Regions from separate parts of the Dechloromonas aromatica RCB genome, predicted to be linked through region 1. Evidence: riboswitches for the same ligand, from Rfam matches in the RefSeq annotation. Region 1 holds a riboswitch; the other holds the start of a gene.
What was found. A riboswitch is a leader RNA that binds a small molecule or an ion and turns the genes downstream of it on or off. The one in region 1 is predicted to bind glycine.

Region 1 (10,762 bases):
CCCAAGGCAGCGGGAAGACGGCCTGCTGACGGCTGTACGGATGCTTCCATTCGGCATCCATGACGTCCGCCTGCGAATGCGGGGCATTCTTCAACGGATTGTTGTCGGCCGTCCAAACGCCATTTTCGATCTGGCGGATTTCCTCACGGATGGCGATCATGGCGCCGATGAAGCGATCCAGTTCGGCCTTCGATTCGGATTCCGTCGGCTCGACCATGATCGTGCCAGCGACCGGGAAGGAGACCGTCGGCGCATGGAAACCGTAGTCCATCAGGCGCTTGGCGATGTCGATCTCGGCGATGCCGGTAGCGGCCTTGATCGGGCGGATGTCGAGAATGCACTCGTGCGCCACGCGGCCGTTCTTGCCGACGTAGAGCACCGGGTAGTGCGCGTTGAGCTGCTTGGCGACGTAGTTGGCGTTGAGGATGGCAACCTGCGTCGCCTTCTTGACGCCGGCGCCGCCCAACATGGCCAGGTACATCCACGAAATGGTCAGGATCGAGGCCGAGCCGAAAGGCGCTGCGGAGACTGCTCCCTGGCCGGCGTTGACGCGGTTGGCGTCGCCGGTTGGCTGGACAACGTGGTCGGCCATGAACGGTGCCAAGTGAGCCTTGAGGCCGATCGGGCCCATGCCCGGTCCACCGCCGCCGTGCGGGATGGCGAAGGTCTTGTGCAGGTTCATGTGGCTGACATCGGCGCCGATGAAGCCGGGCGAGGTCAGGCCGACCTGGGCGTTGAGGTTGGCACCGTCCATATACACCTGGCCGCCGTTGGCATGCACGATGGCGCAGATGTCGCGAATGGCTTCCTCGAACACGCCGTGCGTCGACGGGTAAGTGATCATCAGGCAGGCCAGGTCGTCCTTGTGCTCTTCGGCCTTGGCCTTGAGATCGGCGACATCGACATTGCCGTTCTCGTCACAATCGACAACCACCACCTTCATGTTGGCCATCTGGGCGGTGGCCGGGTTGGTGCCGTGGGCCGATTTGGGAATCAGGCAGACGTTGCGGTGCTCTTCACCACGGCTGGCGTGGAAACGGTCGATAGCGACCAGACCGGCGTATTCACCCTGCGCCCCGGAGTTCGGCTGCATGCAGATGGCGTCGAAGCCGGTGACGGTCTTCAGCCACTCGGTCAGGCTGGTGATCATTTCCAGATAGCCAACGGCCTGATCGCGCGGCGCGAACGGGTGTATCCCGCCGAATTCCGGCCAAGTGACCGGGATCATCTCGCTGGTCGCGTTCAGCTTCATGGTGCAGGAGCCGAGCGAGATCATCGAGTGGTCGAGCGCCAGGTCCTTGTTCTGCAGCGACTTCAGGTAGCGCAGCATCTCGTGCTCGGTGTGGTGCGTGTTGAACACCGGGTGCTGCAGCACGGCATCGCTGCGGATCAGGCTGTCGGGCAGAGCGGAGTCGGCTGCGGCGACTTGCGCATCGATGGTAGCAACGTCGAGCGTGGTTTGGGCGATCAGCTTGAACAGGGTGGCGACATCGTCTCGCGTGGTGGTTTCGTCGAAGGAAATACCAAGCACACCGGCCGAGACGCGGCGCAGGTTGTAACCGGCGGCGAGCGCGTCGTTGTAAACCGATTCGGCGCGGGCGCCAAGATCAAAATGCACGGTATCGTAGAACTGCTTGGTCAGCAGATTGACGCTGGCACGCTTGAGGCCTTCGGCCAGGATCGCGGTCAGGCGGTGGATGCGACCGGCGATGGTACGCAGACCTTCGGCGCCATGATAGACCACGTACATGCCGGCCATGTTGGCGAGCAGTACCTGCGAGGTACAGATGTTGGAGTTGGCCTTTTCGCGGCGGATGTGCTGTTCGCGAGTCTGCAATGCCATGCGGTAAGCGGTGTTGCCGCGCGCATCCTTGGAGATGCCGATGATGCGGCCGGGCATCGAGCGAACGAAGGCTTCGCGGGTGGCGAAGAAGGCAGCATGCGGCCCGCCGAAGCCCATCGGAATGCCGAAGCGCTGGCTGGAGCCAAGCGCGATGTCGGCACCCATGGCACCGGGGGATTTGAGTAGCACCAGTGCCATCAGGTCGGAGGCGACAGCAACGGTCGTGCCCTTGGCCTTCAGGCCGGCGATCACGTCGGTCAGGTCACGGACTTCGCCGTTGTCGCCCGGGTACTGGAGCAGGGCGCCGAAGAAGTCACCGTCCTTGTGCGCGTCGATGTTGCCGATGACCAACTCGAAGCCGAAATAGGCGGCGCGGGTCTTGACCACGTCGATACTCTGCGGGAAACAGTTGGCATCGACCAGGAAACGGTTGGATTTCGACTTCGAAACACGGCGCGCCATGGTCATCGCTTCAGCGGCGGCGGTGGCTTCGTCGAGCAGTGAGGCGTTGGCGATTTCCAGTCCGGTCAGGTCGATGACCATTTGCTGGAAGTTCATCAGCGCTTCCAGGCGGCCCTGGGCGATTTCAGCCTGGTAGGGCGTGTAGGCCGTATACCAGCCCGGGTTTTCCATGACGTTGCGCAGGATGACCTTGGGCGTCAGTGTGTCGTAATAGCCCATGCCGATGCAGGACTTGTTGACGACATTCTTGCTGGCCATGGCCTTGAGGTCGGCCAGCGCTTCGTGTTCGCGGCGCGGGGCGGGCAGCGGCAGATCAGCCGGCAAACGGATGGCGGCGGGAACGGTCTGGTCGATCAGCTGCTCCAGGCTGTCGGCACCGATGGCGGTCAGCATGGTAGCCATTTCGGTCGAGCATGGGCCGATGTGGCGGCCGATGAACTCGTCGTGCTGCTCCAGGGCTGAAAGGGGAAGATTCAACGGCATGGGAATCCTTGCATTAGATATACTTGAATACATCATCCCCGCCCAGGCGGGGATTCACTGATTTGATGTTTTTGGGTTCCCGCTTGCCCCCAGAGGGGACTCCCTGTGGGGGCGGGAACGACATGCCGCTTTTAGGCGGCGTCAGCAACGGCCTGGTAGGCAGCGGCGTCAAGCATCTTGTCGAGGTCGGCGACATTGTCCGGGGTCATCTTGAACAGCCAGGCGGCGTAGGCGTCCTGATTGACCGATTCCGGGGCATCGGCAGCGGCCTGATTGACTTCGGTCACGGTGCCGGCGATCGGGGCGTACACGTCAGCCGCAGCCTTGACCGATTCGACGACAGCAATTTCCTTTTCGGCATCGAAATGGGCGCCGACTTCCGGCAGTTCGACGAAAACGAGGTCGCCGAGGGCTTCCTGGGCGTGGTCGGTAATGCCGACAGTGACCGAGCCGTCAGCGTTGAGCAGCATCCATTCGTGGGAGGCGGTGTACTTGAGGTTGGAAGGAACGTTCGACATGGTTTTCTCCTGAATGGGTTGAATTAGATGACTGCTTTGCCGTTGCGGGCGAATACGGGTTTGGTGACCTTGGCTTTCAAAGCCTTGCCACGGATATCGACTTCGACTTCGTCGCCAATCTGCACGCCGAGCGGTAGGCGGGCGAGAGCGATGGACTGCTGGAGCGTCGGCGAGAAGCTTCCGGAGGTGATTTCACCGTCGCCTTGCTTGGTCATGACCTTCTGGTGGCCGCGCAGCACGCCCTTGTCGAGCAGGATCAGGCCGAGGAACTGCTTCTGCTGGCCGTTGGTGACCAACGCAGCCTTGCCGACGAAATCACGGTCGGTGTTCAGCGAAACCGTCCAAGCCAGGCCGGCGTCGAGCGGCGAAACCGTCTCATCCATGTCCTGGCCGTACAGGTTCATGCCGGCTTCCAGGCGCAGCGTGTCGCGGGCACCGAGGCCGCAGGGGGCAACACCAGCAGCATTGAGCTTGTTCCACAGAGCCTCTGCTTCGCCGGCCGGCATCATGATTTCGTAACCGTCTTCACCGGTGTAGCCGGTGCTGGCAATGAAATACTGATCGACCTCAGCGGCGAAGAAAGCCTTCAGGCCTGCGGTCGCGGCCTTGGTCTGCGGCAGCACTTCCCACACCTTGGCACGGGCATTCGGGCCCTGGACGGCGATGATGCCGAGATTGTTGGCGCCGTCACGGCGCTGGGTAATGGTCACGTCGAGCTTCCATTCGGCGACCTTGGCCTGCATCCAGGCCAGATCCTTCTCGGCGGTGCCAGCATTGACCACGATGCGGAAGCGCGTGTCGGTCAGGAAATAGATGATCAGGTCGTCGATGACGCCGCCGGCTTCATTGAGCATGGCCGCATAGAGCGCCTTGCCGGAAACCTTGAGCTTGGCCACATCGTTGGCGACGAGGCGGGACAGGAAGGTGCGGCAATCCGCGCCAACGACGTCGACCGGGCACATGTGCGAAACATCGAACATGCCGCAGTTGTTGCGGACCGCGTTGTGCTCCTCGATCTGCGAACCGTAGTTGACCGGCATGTCCCAACCACCGAAATCGACCATCCGGGCATTCATTGCGCGGTGAGCGGCGTTCAAAACTGTTTTCTTCAGCATATCAATCCTTTACAGGCGGTTGTTGGCGCCAGTTCTAGAAACGAAAAAGGGGTGAAACGAAAGATACACATCTTGCGTTTCACCCCTCTGTCCTCGATACCTGAGAGATTTGCCCCATCGGTGGGCGCTGTTAACGCCGCTCTCCAGAGTTTCAAAATGGCCAGCCATTTTGGTTCCGCGGTCCTTTTGCCTGAGCGTTTTCGGGTGAAATTGCGCCTTCGGCGGCAGACGGATCTGCGCTCTCCCACGGAACGGGAGGCACTATAGCGGGATGCACGGGTCTAATCAACCTGCTGCACCGCACAAGGGGGGCCGGGCCATGGCCTCCTTCGTGCTAAACTCTTCGTTTGCCTTCAATCGCTTGCCTGTGACGCCTACCAATTTCGATTTTCACTGCCATTCCATCGTTTCCGACGGCCTGTTGCCGCCCGAAGTGGTGGCTAGACGCGCGGCAGAAAACGGCGTCGATCTTTGGGCGCTGACCGATCACGACGATATCGGTGGTCTGGTCACAGCCCGGACGACTGCTGAGGAAGTCGGCATGAGCTTCGTCAATGGTGTCGAAATTTCCATTGAGTGGCGCGGCACCCCGATTCATATTGTCGGACTCGGTTTCGATGCAGCCAATGCAGCACTGACCGGTGGCCTTGATGAGCTTCGTATTGGCCGTGTCGAGCGGGCCAAGCGCATGGGCGACGCCCTCGCAGCGATCGGTATTCCCGGCGTCTATGAAGGTGCCCTGTGTTTTGTGACCAATCCCAGTCTGATCTCGCGAGCGCATTTTGGACGCTATATGGTCTCTATCGGGATTGCCCGGGACATGGCCGGTATCTTTCAACACTATCTGACACCCGGCAAGCCGGGCTACGTCGACCATCGCTGGGCGACGCTCGAAGAAGCGGTTGGCTGGATCGCCGGCGCCGGCGGCGTGGCCGTTGTCGCGCATCCCGGGCGCTACAAGATGTCCGGTGGTGACATGCGCCGCTTCCTTGATGATTTCAAGGATGTTGGCGGTCAGGGTATCGAAGTGACCTGTGGCAGCCATTCGCCGGATCACGTGATGCATTTCGCCCGTCTGGCTCGTCATTATGAGTTCCATGCTTCGCGCGGCTCCGATTTTCATGGGCCCGAGGAAAGCTATGTGGATCTCGGTAAACTTCCTCAATTGCCTGAAGACCTGAAACCGGTCTGGCGTCTGGTGTTCTGACATGGCACGCGTTGTCAATATTCATCCCGAATCTCCGCAGCAGCGCCTGCTCGCCCAGGCAGCCGAATTTATTCGCAATGGCGCCATCGTCGCCTTGCCCACCGACTCCTGCTACGCGCTGGGTTGTCATCTCGGCGACAAGGAAGCGCTGGACAAGATTCGCCTGATTCGCCAGATGGATGATCGCCATCACCTGACGCTGATGGTCCGCGACCTTTCCGAAATTGCTCATTTCGCCCGGGTCGACAATGCACAGTACCGTCTGCTCAAGGCGGCGACGCCGGGCAGCTATACCTTCATTCTGGAAGGTTCCAAGGAACTGCCGCGCCGGGTCATGCATCCGAAACGCAAGACCATCGGCCTGCGTGTGCCGGATCATCCGGTCGCGCTGGCCTTGCTTGAAGAGTTGAATGAGCCGCTGCTGACAACGACGCTGCAGTTGCCGGGCGACGAGTTTCCGCTGACCGAAGGCTGGGAAATCCAGGATCGACTTGAAGATCAATTGGAGCTGATTCTCGATGCGGGGCCTTGTGGTACTGAGCCGACAACCGTCATCGATCTGACCGGTTCGGCACCCGAGCTGATTCGCGCCGGCCGCGGTCCGCTCGAAATCTTCGGTCTGGGCTAAAGGGCCCATGCTCGAAAGCCTGATCCAGACCCTCGCCATATCGGCTCTGCCGGTGATTTTTGCAATCACGCTGCACGAAGCGGCACACGGCTATGCGGCACGACATTTCGGCGATCCGACCGCCTGGATGCAGGGGCGCATCAGCCTGAATCCGCTGCGCCACATCGATCTGGTCGGCACCATTATCATCCCGATTACTATCCTGCTCTTTTCGGGTGGTACCTTCCTGTTCGGCTACGCCAAGCCGGTACCAGTCGATTTCAGTCGCCTGCGCAAACCCAAACAGGACATGTTCTGGGTGGCTGCCGCCGGTCCTGGAGCCAACCTTTTCATGGCTTTCGTCTGGGCTGCCTTGCTCAAGCTGGCCTGGCTGCTGCCAAGCAGCGAATACACGCTGCCGCTCTCCGAAATGAGCAAGATCGGCATCATGGTCAATTGCGTGCTGATGGTGCTCAATCTGCTGCCCCTGCCGCCGCTTGATGGTGGCCGCATCGCGGTCAGCCTGCTACCGCATCAGCTGGCATGGAAGTTTGCCCAGCTCGAACGCTGGGGTTTTCCGATTTTGCTGCTCCTGTTATTCACCGGTATCCTCGGTGCTGTCATGAACCCGCTGGTTGTTTTGTCAGCCCGGGCGATCGAGTTAATTTTTGGTCTTTACTAAATAATCTATGTACGCAGAACGTGTTCTCTCCGGCATGCGCCCAACCGGGTCGCTGCACCTTGGCCACTATCACGGTGTTCTCAAGAACTGGGTCAAGCTCCAGCATGAATACCCCTGCTTGTTTTTTGTGGCTGACTGGCATGCGCTGACCACCCAATACGACAATCCGCAGGGGATCGAAAAGTCCTCGATGGACATGGTCATCGACTGGCTGGCGGCTGGTGTCGATCCGAATCAGGCGACGCTGTTCATCCAGTCCAAGGTGCCGGAGCATGCCGAACTGCACCTGCTGATGTCGATGATGACGCCGCTCAGCTGGCTGGAGCGGGTGCCGACCTACAAGGACCAGCAGGAAAAGCTGGCAGGCAAGGACCTGACAACCTACGGCTTCCTCGGCTACCCGCTGCTGATGAGCGCCGACATCCTGATCTATCGTGCCGACAAGGTGCCGGTTGGCGAAGACCAGATTCCGCACGTTGAATTCACCCGGGAGCTGGCCCGCCGCTTCAATCATATGTATGGCCGTGAGCCGGGTTTCGAAGACAAGGCTCGCGAGGCCGTCAAGAAGCTGGGCAGCAAGAAGGCACGTTTGTATGAAGAGTTGCGCACCCGTTTTCAGCAGAACGGCGACAAGGAAGCCGTCGAGCAGGCCAAGGCCATGCTCAACGAAATTCAGCACATGTCGGCGATCGACCGTGAGCGCCTGTTCGGTTTCCTCGAAGGCACGGGCAAGATGATCCTGGTTGAACCCGGTTACCTGCTGACCGAGGAATCCAAAATGCCCGGCCTGGATGGGCAGAAGATGTCCAAGTCATATCACAACACCATCACCATGCGCGAATCCGAGGAATCGGTGGCCAAGAAGGTGAAGAGCATGCCGACCGACACCAATCGCGTGCGTCGCACCGATCCGGGTGATCCGGCACGTTGCCCGGTCTGGCAGCTGCATCAGGTCTATTCCGACGACAGCACCAAGGAATGGGTGCAGCAGGGTTGCAAGACCGCCGGCATCGGTTGCATCGAGTGCAAGCAACCGGTCATTGATGGCATCCTGAAAGAGCAGGTGCCGATGCGGGAGCGGGCGCAGGTCTATCTGGACGATCCGACGCTGGTCAAGAACATCATTGCCGACGGCTGCGAGAAGGCTCGTGAATACGCCCGTGAAACGATGCGCGATGTCCGCGAGTCGATGGGGCTGGAATACCACTGATGTTCGGTTATGACTGGGAAGCGCTGATCTGGATCGGTATTGGCTTTGGCGGCCAGGCGCTGTTCATGATGCGCTTCGTTATCCAGTGGTGGAGCAGTGAAAAGGCCAAGCGGGTCGTGATCCCGGTTGCCTTTTGGTATTTCAGTTTGGCAGGAAGTTTGGTGTTGGTGATCTATGCAATTCACCGCAGGGATCCTGTCTTTATTTTCGGGCAGGCGTTGCCGGTGGTGATCTACCTGCGCAACCTGCATCTGCACTACAAGGGCAAGGGCCGCGCCGCGGCCTCCTGAGATGATTGCCGAGCTTGATGTTCCTGAAATTGGCAAGACTGCGGAGCTTTTTACGCCGGTCGCCCGCATCTATGGCGAGCCCATGGAGCATCTGCCGCAGGATCTTTATATCCCGCCCGATGCGCTGGCCATCATGCTCGATGCCTTCGAGGGGCCGCTTGACCTGCTGCTTTACCTGATTCGCAAGGCCAATGTCGATATCCTCGACATTCCCATGGCGCCGCTAACCCGGCAGTATCTCGATTACATCGAGTCCATGCATGCCAGCAATCTAGAACTGGCGGCCGAATATCTGGTCATGGCCGCCATGCTGATCGAGATCAAGTCGCGCATGCTGTTGCCGCGTCCCAAACTGGGTGAGGGTGACGAAGCAGAAGATCCTCGTGCCGAGCTGGTTCGCCGCCTGATGGAGTACGAGCAGATCAAGCTGGCCGGGCAGAAGCTGAATGAAATGCCACAAGCCGAGCGGGAGTTTTTCTGGGTCGAGACGCTGATTGAAAAATCGCTCTATGTGCGCCAGCCAGAAGTCTCGGTTGATGATCTGAAGGATGCCTGGATGGCTGTGGTGCGCCAGGCTGGTTTGAAGAAGCACCACAAGATTGGTCGTGAGGAGTTGTCGGTGCGTGAGCACATGGGCATCATCTTGCGTGCCTTGCAGGAAAAGGGTGGTTTTGTGCAGTTCGAAACCCTGTTTGACCCGGAAATGGGCGTGCCTGGCCTGGTTGTTCATTTCATTGCCATGCTTGAACTCGGCCGGGAAAAACTGATTGAAATTACCCAGAGCGAAGCTTTTCAACCCATTTACGTTCGAGTGCATCAAGGTGGAACCGAGCCTGATCAAGAGAGTGCTTGAGGCGGCGCTGCTCGCCGCGCGTGAGCCGATGACGCCCAGCGACATGAAAAAGATGTTCGACGAGGAATTTTCGTCCGAAACCCTGCGCAAGCTGCTCGACCAGCTCCGCGAGGAGTGGGCCGAGCGGCCGGTCGAACTGATCCAGCTCGCGTCCGGCTGGCGCTTCCGGACGCGGGCCGAATACCTGCCGTACATCGAGCGTTTGAACCCCGAGCGGCCGCCAAAATATTCGCGCGCCGTCCTTGAAACCTTGGCCATCATCGCCTATCGTCAGCCGGTAACGCGGGGTGATATCGAAGAGATTCGTGGTGTCGCGGTCAATACCAACGTCGTCAAAACCCTTGAAGAGCGCGGCTGGATCGATGTTGTCGGCCATCGTGATACACCGGGGCGGCCAGCGCTATTTGCCACGACCAAGCAATTTCTCGATGATCTCGGTCTCAGAAGCGTCAGCGAACTGCCGCCGTTAGAACAAATCAGCCAGACACTGGAGCTGGAACAATGAAAAATAAACGCACACCATTCCGTCAATCGTCGAACAAATCCGAGGGGGCTGCCGAGCGCCGACCGGAAGATGCAGGTCCACGTGTCGGCGCACCGTCGCGTGGACGCGCGGCCGCGCAGCGTGACCAGGTGCCAGGCGATGCTCAGGGGGCGAAACCTGCGCCGCGCAGAAAGCCGGCACCCAATACCGGCGGAAGAGCCAATCGTGGTAGCGTCGCCCGCGACGGACGGCCGCTTGCTGAGGCCAAGCCAGTGCGTTTGCAGAAGGTGCTGGCCGAGGCTGGTGTCGGTTCGCGTCGCGAAATGGAAGAGTGGATTGCTGCAGGCAAGGTCAGCGTCAATGGCGTCGTGGCGACTGTAGGGCAATCGGTTGTGAATTCCGACAAGGTCAAAATTGGTGGCCGCCTGATCAATATCCGCTTTACGGGCAGTTCTCGTCCGCCGCGCGTCTTGATGTATCACAAGCCGGAAGGCGAAATCGTTTCGCGCGACGACCCGGATGGTCGGCCGTCGGTGTTTGCTGCGCTGCCACGGATGCGCGGTGGGCGGTGGATCAATGTCGGTCGCCTCGACTTCAATACCTCGGGTTTGCTGTTATTCACTACTTCTGGTGAGCTGGCCAACAAACTGATGCATCCGAGTTCGGAACTGGTTCGCGAGTACGCCGTGCGTGTTCTTGGTGAACTGACCCTGGATGCACAACAGAAGCTGTTGCACGGCGTCGAACTGGAAGATGGTCGAGCGAACTTTGGTTCGCTACACGACGGTGGTGGCGAGGGGGCGAACCACTGGTACCGAGTAACGATCTCCGAGGGGCGTAACCGTGAGGTCCGTCGCATGTTCGAGGCGGTCGGTTGCACGGTCAGCCGATTGATTCGCGTTCGCTATGGCCCGTTCATCCTGCCGCCGCAACTGAAACGAGGTATGGCCCGCGAGTTGAAAGAGGCGGAAATCAAAATGCTGATGCGAGAACTCGAAAACATGCCAT
Region 2 (10,762 bases), 800 kb from region 1:
CCATCGGGCAGCGTGGCACCAGCCCCGATCAACCATGAGGTAATCGGGTAATAGGCTGCCAGCGCCAGCACCCCGGCAACAATCAAGCCGCGATAGAGGGCCGCCATGATCTTGCCGCCTTCGGTCGCCTTGACGAAATAGCAGCCGACGATGGAAGCGATGATTGAGACGCCGCCCAAGGCCAGCGGATAGAGCACCAGGTTTTCACCCAGACCAGGGACAGACTTGATGGTCAGCGCGGCCAGCACCATCGTGGCAACCACGGTCACTGCATAGGTTTCGAACAGGTCGGCCGCCATACCGGCGCAGTCACCGACGTTGTCGCCGACGTTATCGGCGATAACGGCCGGATTGCGCGGGTCGTCCTCAGGAATGCCGGCTTCGACCTTACCGACCAGGTCGGCACCGACGTCGGCGCCCTTGGTGAAGATACCGCCACCGAGTCGGGCAAAAATGGAGATCAGCGAGGAACCAAAGGCCAGACCAACCAGCGGCTCGATGATGTGGTGCAGGTCAGCCCCCGGCGCAGCGGTCGACTTCAGGAAAGCAAAGTAGCCGGCCACGCCGAGCAGGCCAAGGCCAACCACCAGCATACCGGTAATGGCGCCCCCCTTGAAAGCCACATCCAGCGCCGCAGCGATGCCACTGCGGGCAGCTTCAGCCGTCCGGACATTGGCGCGCACGGAGACATTCATGCCGATGAAGCCTGCCGCGCCGGACAGCACGGCACCAATCAGGAAGCCGAAAGCCGTCAGCCAACCGAGCTTGGGAATGAGCCCGATCACCAGGAAGAGAATGACGCCGACCATCGCGATGGTCTTGTACTGGCGGCTGAGATACGCTTCCGCCCCCTGCTGGATGGCTTTGGCGATCTCCTGCATACGCTCGTTGCCAGCGGGCAACGCGAGGATCTGACGACTGGAAATCCAGCCATACAGGACTGCCAACACGGCGCAACCAAGCGCCAGCAACAACGCTGTACTCATTACTCCCCCTCCTTGGTTAACAACGAAATCAAATGGTGAAAATCTCCAGCTTTTTGGCGACGGAAATATTCTTCAAGCGGATGTAATCCGGCAGACCGTTGCGATACGGCGGCGGCTCCTCGCCATCAATCAATGGCTGCAGGTAGGTCCGACACGCATCGGTGATATGGAAGCCATCCGGCGAGATGAACTCGGGCGGCATCTTGCGCTCGACGTTGGCGATCTCGGCCAGCGGCGCATCGCCGATTTGCCAGCGATACGGCGCATCGGCCAGACGCTCGATCGTTGCCATCACCGCATTCTTGCCCTGCAAGGCCAGATCAACGGCGGCAACACCCAGGGCATGCGCCTGATCCAGATCGGTTTTCGAGGCCAGATGACGGGCCGAGCGCTGCAGGTAATCGGCCAGCGCCCAGTGATACTTGTAACCCAGTTTGTCCTTGATCAATTGGGCCACCATCTGGCCGACGCCACCCAGTTGCGAGTGCCCGAAAGCATCCTTGGTCCCGGACTCGGCGATCAGATTGCCGGCCGCATCGGACAAGCCTTCCGAAACCGCAACGGTGCAGTAACCGTATTGCTTGACGCACTCATCGACGCGAACCAGGAAACGCTCCGGATCGAACGGCACCTCCGGGAAGAGCAGGATATGCGGCGGTTCGCCGGCATTTTCGGACGCCAGGCCGCAAGCGGCAGTGATCCAGCCGGCATGGCGGCCCATGACTTCCAGGACAAAAATCTTGGTCGAGGTTCGTGCCATCGAGGCCACATCGTAGCCGGCCTCGCGAATCGAAGTCGCCACGTACTTGGCGACCGAACCGAAGCCGGGGCAACAGTCGGTATGCGGCAGGTCGTTATCGACCGTTTTCGGTACGCCGACGCAGACGACCGGGTAACCCATTTTCTCGGCGATCTGCGACACCTTCCAGGCGGTATCCATGGAGTCGTTGCCGCCGTTGTAGAAGAAATAGCCGATGTCATGCGCCTTGAAGACCTCGATCAGGCGTTCGTATTGCGCCCGATGCTGCTCCAGGCTTTTCAGCTTGTATCGACAGGATCCGAATGCGCCGCCCGGCGTGTGCCGCAGGCGGGCGATGTCCTCGTCGGATTCGAGGCTGGTATCAATCAGGTCTTCCGTCAGCGCCCCGATGATGCCATCGCGCCCGGCGTAGACTTTCCCGATTTTCTCGGGATGCCGGCGTGCTTCCTGGATCAGGCCGCACGCCGTGGCGTTGATGACGGCGGTTACGCCCCCCGACTGCGCGTAGAAGGCATTTTTCGCCGCCATCTTTAGCTCCTTATTTCAGCGCTTCAAAAACGCTCTTGGTGATGTTGTCGACGCTACCGACGCCGGCCACCTTGCGCACCTTGGGGGCCTTGGCATCGCCTTCGGCCGCCCACTTGCCGTAGAAATCGACCAGCGGCTTGGTTTGCGAATGGTAGATTTCCAGACGTTTTTTGACGGTTTCTTCCTTATCGTCGTCACGTTGCACGAGCGGTTCGCCGGTCACGTCGTCGATGCCTTCAACCTTCGGCGGGTTGAACTTGACGTGATAGGTGCGCCCCGAAGCCAGGTGGGCACGGCGACCAGCCATGCGCTCGACGATGTCGCTGTCCGGCACGTCGATTTCGAGGACGAACTCGATCGGCACACCAGCATCCTTCATCGCCTGAGCCTGGGGAATGGTGCGCGGGAAGCCGTCGAACAGGTAACCGTTCTTGCAATCGTCCTGGGTCAGGCGATCCTTGACCATACCGATGATCACGGCATCCGGCACCAGGCCGCCTGCATCCATGTGCTTCTTGGCTTCGAGACCCAGCGCGGTGCCAGCCTTGACCTGGGCACGCAACATGTCGCCGGTGGAAATCTGCGGAATGCCAAACTGCTTGGAAATGAAAGTGGCTTGCGTTCCCTTGCCGGCGCCAGGTGCGCCCAACAGAATCAATTTCATGAAAAGTCCCTCGGTTTTGTCTAAGAAATTCTTGTTATCGGCTTCAATGCTGGCCGCTCTCTAGAAGCGGAAAATTACTCGCAATTATTGGCACGGTCAAACAGTTTGCGCATCCGCTCTGCGTCTTCGGGCGTATCGACGCCGGGCGCCGGGGCAGCGTCGATCAGCGTCACGCTGATCCGGTAGCCATGCCACAACGCACGCAGTTGTTCCAGCGACTCAAAATGCTCGGTGGGTGCCGGCATCAATCCGGCATAGGCCTTCAAAAAACTGGCCCGATAGGCATACAAGCCAACGTGGCGATAAGCCGGGAAGTTGGCCGGCAGGGTTTCGCCGCCGTCCTCTTTGGCAAAATGATCGCGGGCATAGGGAATCGGCGCCCGGGAAAAGTAGGCCGCATCGCCATCCGCCCGGCAAACCACCTTGACGACGTTCGGATTGAAAAAATCCGCCGCATCGGTAATCGGGTGGGCCACCGTCGCGATATCGGCACCGCTGGCCGCCAGCTGGCGCGCCGTCTGGATGATCACTTCCGGCTCGATCAGCGGCTCGTCGCCCTGCACATTGACGATGATGGTGTCACCGGCCCAGCCACGCTGCTCGACCACTTCAGCCAGACGGTCGGTCCCCGTGGCGTGGTCGCTGCGCGTCATCAGGGCGGCAACTTCGTGCGCTTCTGCTGCGGCACGAACCTCCAGGTGATCAGTCGCCACCCAGATTTCGTCCGCCCCCGACAGTCGCGCCCGCTCAGCCACCCGGACAACCATCGGCTTACCGCCGAGATCGAGCAACGGCTTGGCCGGCAAACGGGTCGATGCGTAACGCGCCGGAATGACGACCTTGAAAGCCAGACCGGACATTACTGCCCGTCCGCCGTCAGCTGGCGCGCTTCATCCTCGAGCATGATGGGAATATCGTCACGGATCGGGAAAGCCAGCTTGCAAGGCTTGCAGACCAGCTCCTTCTCAGCCTTGCGGTGTTCGAGATTGCCCTTGCAAATCGGGCAGACGAGAATATCAAGCAACCTGGCGTCCACGAAGTTTCTCCACGATTAAATCAATCAGGGCCGGCGAAAGCTCGGCCTGGACAGGCAAAACCCAGGTTTCACCCGCCGTCATTCCTGCACATTTTACTGCATCCTTCTCGGTCATCAGCAGGATGCCGTCTTTGGCAAATGCCAGATCGGCCGCAACATAGCGATGATGATCCGGAAACGGACGGGTTTCGCACGACAACCCCAAGGATTCCAGCGTCCGGAAGAAGCGCTCCGGATTGCCAATACCGGCCAGCGCATAAAGCCGCCCCCGGTCACGCAGACTCTCGGCAGAAGCTGACTGGCCAGCAACATCGACGCGATAGAACAAGCCGGGCTTGAGACTCATCTCAAAGCTCGGCGTCGCAGTCGGCAGGAGGGTTTCCGGCTGGCCGTTGCAAATGACTGCATCGGCGCTCGCCAGCCGCGACACCGGCTCACGCAATGGCCCGACCGGCAGCCGCCAGCCATTGCCGGCACCACGGACATCAAAGACGACAAGTTCGACGTCCCGCGCCAGGGCGTAATGCTGCAAACCGTCGTCGCAGAGCAAGACATTCACTTCCGGGTGGGCAGCCAGCAAGGCCTCGCCGGCAACTGCCCGATGGCGTCCAACCCAGACGGGAACCCCGCTGCGCCGGGCGAGCAACAAGGGCTCGTCGCCAACTTCCTCCGGTCGCGATTGTGCGGAAACCGTCCTGACCTCATCCCCGGAACGGCCATAGCCACGGCTGACAATGCCCGGTCGCCAGCCACGATCGCGCAACTGACGAGCCAGCCACAGGGTCAGCGGTGTCTTGCCCGCCCCACCGACGATGATGTTGCCCACCACGATGACCGGCACCGGCAAGTGTTTGGGTTTGGCCAACAGGCGATTGAGCGCACTCAAGCCGGCATACAGCCAGGCAAGCGGCAGCAAAAGCCACAACGCCGGCTGACGCCGGCGTTGATCGAACCACTGTCGCTGTAGCCAGCGCGCCAGCATCAGCGATTCTGGGTGGCGAAGGAAATATGTGGATAACCGGCCGTCTGCGCCGCCTGCATCACGTCGACCACGCTTTGATGCGTGGCCTTGGCGTCGGCATTGATGACGATCAGCGGATCCTCACGGCTACCGGCAGCCCGGCGCAAGCCATCAGCGATGCTCTTGACGTCGGTGGTGGCCAAAGGCGATTTATTGACCAGGACCTGACCACTGGCGGTCACGGCGACATCGACCTCGTTCGGCTGCTCGGCCTGCTTGCTGGCATCGGCCGTCGGCAGGTTGATTTCCAGCCCGGAGAACTTGGCGTAAGTGGTGGTCAGCATCAGGAAGATGATGATGACCAGTAACACGTCGATCATCGGGATCAGGTTGATTTCCGGCTCTTCCCGGCTACGGCCGCGCTGAAAATTCATGACTTACTTCCGGTCGCCGTGCATGTACTCGACGAGGCGAACGGCTTGCTGCTCCATCTCGACCACAAAGCCGTCGGCCAGCGCCCGGAAATGCCGCCAGGCAATCAGGCTGGGAATGGCGATGACCAGACCGAAGCCGGTGTTGTACAGCGCAACGGAAATACCGTGGGCCAGTTGCATCGGGTTAGCGCCGCTCGGCGACTGCGAACCGAAAATCTCGATCATCCCGACCACGGTGCCGAACAGACCCATCAGCGGGCTGATCGAGGCGATGGTACCGAGTGTCGTCAGATAACGATTCAGCTCATGGGAAACTGCGGAACCGGCTTCCTCGATCGACTCCTTCATGATCTCGCGGGTCGAATTGACGTTGCGCAAACCGGCAGAAAGGACACGACCGAGCGGTGAGTGGCCTTCGAGCTCTTCCAGTAGCTTGTCGTTATTGGCGCCACGCTTGAACTCGCCAACCGCACGCTGCAGCAGACCGTGCGGCACCACTTTGGAGCGGCGCAAGGCAACCACGCGCTCAATAATCAGCGCCACGGAAATAATCGAAGCCAGTAACAAGGGCCAGATGGGCCAACCGGCCGCCTTTACGATTTCAATCACTTGTCAGATTCCTTGGTGGAAATTTAGCCCGCAATTTTGCCCTGCCCTCCGCCACAGAGCAAGCGACGAAATAGCGCCCTTGCCGCGGCTTATCCCCAAAAGCTGTGGATAAGTCTGTGAATCAGTTGTCATTAACGATGCTAAACCCTACCCCTCAAAGGACTTTTCCTGCTCTGCCAAAATACAAGGCACTTAGTTTGCGCCTTTTAAAATCATATACTTAAGAAAATTTCACCCTGTCAACAAGGGACATATCTTTTCGGCTGCAGGTTACAATCCGACCATGCCAGCGCCCACCTCACCTGTCAGTAACACAGTCCTCAGCGTCGCCAGTCTCAACCGCCTGGTAAGGGACTGTCTGGAATCGGCTTTTCCACTGACCTGGGTCGGTGGCGAGATTTCCAACCTGACCTATGCCTCGTCCGGACACGTCTATTTTTCGCTGAAGGACAGCAGCGCCCAAGTCCGCTGCGTGATATGGCGGAGTAGAGCCCAGTTGCTGGGCTGGCGCCTGGAAAATGGCCAGAAGATTGAAGCACGGGCGCTGGTTTCTTTTTACGAACCGCGCGGCGAATTCCAGCTCAACATCGAAGCCGTCCGCCGGGCCGGCCAGGGCGATCTTTTCGAGCGCTTCCTGCGCCTGAAGGCACAGCTCGAAGCAGAGGGCCTGTTCGCCCCCGAAAGCAAACGCCCGATTGCCCCGTTTCCCCGGCACATTGCGATTGTCAGCAGCCTGCAGGCCGCCGCGTTGCGCGATGTATTGACCACCCTGCATCGACGGGCGCCCCACCTGCGGATCACCATCTTCCCCAGCCTCGTCCAGGGCGAAGGCGCCAGTCAAAAAATAGCCGAAGCCCTCGGCCAGGCCAGTGCCAGCGACTGCGATACGATCATCCTGTGCCGTGGCGGCGGCAGCATCGAAGATCTGTGGGCTTTCAACGAAGAGTGTGTTGCCCGCGCCATTCGCGCTTCAGCCATTCCAGTGATTGCCGGCGTTGGTCACGAAACCGACTTTACGATTGCTGATTTCGCTGCCGATTTGCGCGCCCCGACACCAACGGCTGCCGCCGAGCTGGTCAGTCCCGACCGCGATAGCCTGCTCACCCGCCTCAGCCAACTTGAAGGCCAACTCCAGCGACGGGTGGAGCGTGGGCTGGCCGATCAGCAACAGCGTATTGACTGGCTGGGTAGCCGGCTGGTTCACCCGGCTGAACGGATTCGCCTGCGCCAGCAGGAAAACGAGGCGCTCAGCCAGCGCCTGCAACGCGCCCTGCTCCGCCAGATGGATCACGCCCGTCTGCAGCTGACCACCCTCGGCCAGCGCCAGGCGACGGCACGGCCGCGCCCTGAGTTGCTGGCCAGAACATTGGAACACTTGCGCCATCGACTGGGCAAACAGACCCAATGGGCACTTTCTCAACATTCCGGGAAACTTAATTCGCTGTCCAGCAGTCTCAAGCAACTGGATCCGCATGCGGTACTGACCCGGGGTTATGCGCTGGCGATTGGCCCTGATGGCCGAGCCATCCGCAATGCCTCAGCACTAACGCCCGGCGACGCCCTCAAACTCAGCTTTGCTCAAGGCACGGCGACCGCGACCGTCAATCAGGTTGTGGCGATGCCCGAAGCTGACTAGAATTTTCGTTTCACCCCTTAAATACAACGGAGAATATACATGGAACATCAACTGCCCCAGCTGCCGTACGCCAAGGATGCCCTCGCCCCGCACATGTCGGCCGAGACCTTCGATTACCACTACAGCAAGCACCATCAGGCTTATGTCACCAACCTGAACAACCTGATCAAGGGTACCGAGTACGAAAACCTCGACCTCGAAGCCATCGTCAAGAAGGCACCGGCTGGTGGCGTTTATAACAACGCAGCCCAGGTCTGGAACCACAGCTTCTTCTGGAACTGCATGAAGCCGAACGGCGGCGGCGCTCCGGCTGGCACGCTGGCTGCTGCCATCAATGCCAAGTGGGGCTCGCTGGATGCCTTCAAGACTGCCTTCCAGACCTCTGCGGTCGGCAACTTCGGTTCCGGCTGGACCTGGCTGGTCAAGAAGGCCGACGGCTCCCTCGACATCGTCAACATGGGCGCCGCCGGCACCCCGCTGACCACCGGCGACAAGGCCCTGCTCTGCGTCGACGTCTGGGAACACGCCTACTACATCGACTACCGCAACATGCGTCCGAAGTTTGTCGAAACCTTCCTGGCCTCGCTGGTCAACTGGTCCTTCGTCGAAGCCAACTTCGCCTGATTCCTGCTGCTGTTATTTCAGGACAAAAAGGGAGCTAGCAGCTCCCTTTTTCATGGACGCAGATTCATCCGGACGGACAATCAATCGATCATTGCGGACTGTCAGGTCCCGCAATCAAAAATGGCTGCTGGTAAACATGAGTAGCCGTCGAGTGATTAAAAATAGCGCGCTCAGCACTAATCCCATCGCTGCTGATAGGAGAAGGTCGGAAGCTTCCAGCTCAAACGTAGCGCCAGCATGCGAAATCCGAAGCCGAGAATGAAGCACATCATCGTATTGAGGTTGGCATCCAAGTCCAGCGACCTCAACGCGAGAAATAGGGCGCAAACAAAGAGTGACACGCTGGCATAAAGCTCCCGGCAAAATACGACGGGCACCTGGTTGCACAGCACATCGCGCAAAACGCCTCCGCATATCCCCGTCAGCATGCCGGCCATGATGACTACTACCGTCGGGTATTCAAGTTGCAGGGCCACATTGCAACCAATCAGCGAGAAGGCGACCAACCCGAGTGCATCCAGCATCAGAAAGACGTTTTTCAGGTGGTGCATGAACTTGGCAAGCAAGGTCGTGGCCAAACCAGCCAGGGTCACCAGATACACGTATTCGGGATGCTGCGTCCAACCAATCGGGTAATTGCCAAGAACGACATCCCTGATGGTTCCGCCTCCCAGAGCGGTGACAAAGGCGATCACGGCCACCCCGAAGAAATCCATGTTGCGACGTCCTGCTGCCAGGGCACCGGACATCGCTTCGGCGGTGATGGCAACCAGATAAATGACCAGTAACAAGTTGAATTGCTTGATAGCGAGAGGCTGAAAAACGTGGGCGAGACTATCGAACATCAGGAGAGACTCCGTCAAAAATCGGAAGACTCGAATTGAGTGCTTCCGTGACGCCTCTCCCCCTGTCCTTTTACCTGAGAGTTTCGGCTCAACAAGAGCCTGCCCCTTCGGTGAGTTGCCGAGCGCCAAGACGCTCTCAACTTCTCTCCAGCCGGCGAATCATTTCTGCAGTTCGGTATGCCTGAGCGATTATGGGAGTTTGCGCCTTCGGCGGAGTGTGTAAATCCACGACTCTCTCTCCTGCAGATGTTTTGATTATCCTGACAGCGATGACTGCCTGTCAATCAGGGGTGGCGCGTACGCATCAATATCTCCGGGTGAAAGACACAGTCCGCCAAGCGTCACCATCCGCCGTACCCTCGAACTGCCGAGAAACACGGTTTTACACCCGGGAAAACCGGATAATGGTGGCCAATCCGTTTTGAACGCTATTTTTGGAATTCCCGCATGGAAATCAAGGTCAATTTTCTCGACAAGCTGCGTCTTGAGGCCAAGTTCGATGACTTCACGGTCATCGCCGACCAGCCCATCCGCTACAAGGGCGATGGCTCGGCGCCGGGGCCGTTCGATTACTTTCTGGCTTCGTCGGCCTTGTGTGCGGCTTACTTCGTGAAGTTGTACTGCGACACGCGCAACATTCCGACCGAGCATATCCGCCTGTCGCAGAACAATATCGTCGATCCCGAAAACCGCTACCAGCAGATTTTCAAGATCCAGGTCGAGTTGCCGGCAGATATTTCCGCCAAGGACCGGCAGGGCATTCTGCGCTCCATCGACCGCTGTACCGTGAAAAAGGTGGTGCAAACCGGTCCGGAGTTCGTGATCGAGGAGGTCGAGAATCTCGATGCCGATGCGCAGGCCTTGCTGACGCTGAATCCGGATTCGGAAGCCAGCACCTATATCGCCGGCAAGGACCTGCCGCTGGAACAAACCATCGCCAACATGTCCGGCATTTTGGCCGGCCTCGGCATGAAGATCGAAATCGCGTCGTGGCGCAATCTGGTGCCCAATGTGTGGTCGCTACATATCCGCGATGCGCATTCGCCGATGTGCTTCACCAATGGCAAGGGCGCGACCAAGGAAAGCGCGCTGGCCTCGGCCTTGGGCGAATTCATCGAGCGGATGAATTGCAACCATTTCTACAACGACCAGTTTTGGGGCGAAGACATTGGCAACGCGCCCTTCGTGCATTACCCGCACGAACGCTGGTTCAAGCCGGGCAAGAAGGACGCGCTACCGAAGGGCCTGCTCGACGACTACTGCCTGGAAATCTATAACCCGGACAGCGAGTTGCGCGGCTCGCATCTCTATGACACCAATTCCGGCAATACCGAACGCGGCATCTGTGCGCTGCCTTACGTGCGGCAGTCGGACGGCGAGACGGTGTATTTCCCGACCAACCTGATCGACAATCTGTTCCTCAGCAACGGCATGAGCGCCGGCAACACGCTGGCCGAGGCGCAGGTGCAGTGCCTGTCGGAAATTTTCGAGCGCGCCGTCAAGCGGGAAATCCTCGAAGGCGAAATCGCGCTGCCGGATGTGCCGTCCGACGTACTGGCGAAATACCCCGGCATCCTGGCCGGCATTGCCGAGCTGGAAAACCAGGGCTTCCCGGTGCTGGTCAAGGATGCGTCGCTGGGCGGCGAATTCCCGGTGATGTGCGTCACCCTGATGAACCC

Region 2: linked by a shared signal. The riboswitch ahead of DARO_RS16430 (trimeric intracellular cation channel family protein) and the one ahead of gcvT (glycine cleavage system aminomethyltransferase GcvT) in region 1 are both predicted to bind glycine.

The regions. Positions count from the first base shown of each region.
Region 1 covers NC_007298.1:2,656,556-2,667,317, reverse strand. Annotated here, with positions in the region: gene gcvP (aminomethyl-transferring glycine dehydrogenase) at 1-2,788, opposite strand, end outside; gene gcvH (glycine cleavage system protein GcvH) at 2,920-3,306, opposite strand; gene gcvT (glycine cleavage system aminomethyltransferase GcvT) at 3,330-4,421, opposite strand; glycine riboswitch at 4,499-4,578, opposite strand; glycine riboswitch at 4,590-4,678, opposite strand; gene DARO_RS12660 (3',5'-nucleoside bisphosphate phosphatase) at 4,789-5,628, shown strand; gene DARO_RS12655 (L-threonylcarbamoyladenylate synthase) at 5,630-6,256, shown strand; gene DARO_RS12650 (site-2 protease family protein) at 6,264-6,917, shown strand; gene DARO_RS12645 (tryptophan--tRNA ligase) at 6,925-8,127, shown strand; gene DARO_RS12640 (lipid-A-disaccharide synthase N-terminal domain-containing protein) at 8,127-8,417, shown strand; gene DARO_RS12635 (segregation and condensation protein A) at 8,419-9,270, shown strand; gene scpB (SMC-Scp complex subunit ScpB) at 9,299-9,775, shown strand; gene rluB (23S rRNA pseudouridine(2605) synthase RluB) at 9,772-10,762, shown strand, end outside.
Region 2 covers NC_007298.1:3,455,198-3,465,959, forward strand. Annotated here, with positions in the region: gene DARO_RS16380 (sodium-translocating pyrophosphatase) at 1-986, opposite strand, end outside; gene DARO_RS16385 (6-phosphofructokinase) at 1,015-2,274, opposite strand; gene adk (adenylate kinase) at 2,285-2,938, opposite strand; gene kdsB (3-deoxy-manno-octulosonate cytidylyltransferase) at 3,013-3,798, opposite strand; gene DARO_RS16400 (Trm112 family protein) at 3,798-3,974, opposite strand; gene lpxK (tetraacyldisaccharide 4'-kinase) at 3,955-4,956, opposite strand; gene DARO_RS16410 (ExbD/TolR family protein) at 4,956-5,369, opposite strand; gene DARO_RS16415 (MotA/TolQ/ExbB proton channel family protein) at 5,373-5,978, opposite strand; gene xseA (exodeoxyribonuclease VII large subunit) at 6,262-7,614, shown strand; gene DARO_RS16425 (Fe-Mn family superoxide dismutase) at 7,654-8,238, shown strand; gene DARO_RS16430 (trimeric intracellular cation channel family protein) at 8,415-9,212, opposite strand; glycine riboswitch at 9,242-9,336, opposite strand; gene DARO_RS16435 (OsmC domain/YcaO domain-containing protein) at 9,531-10,762, shown strand, end outside.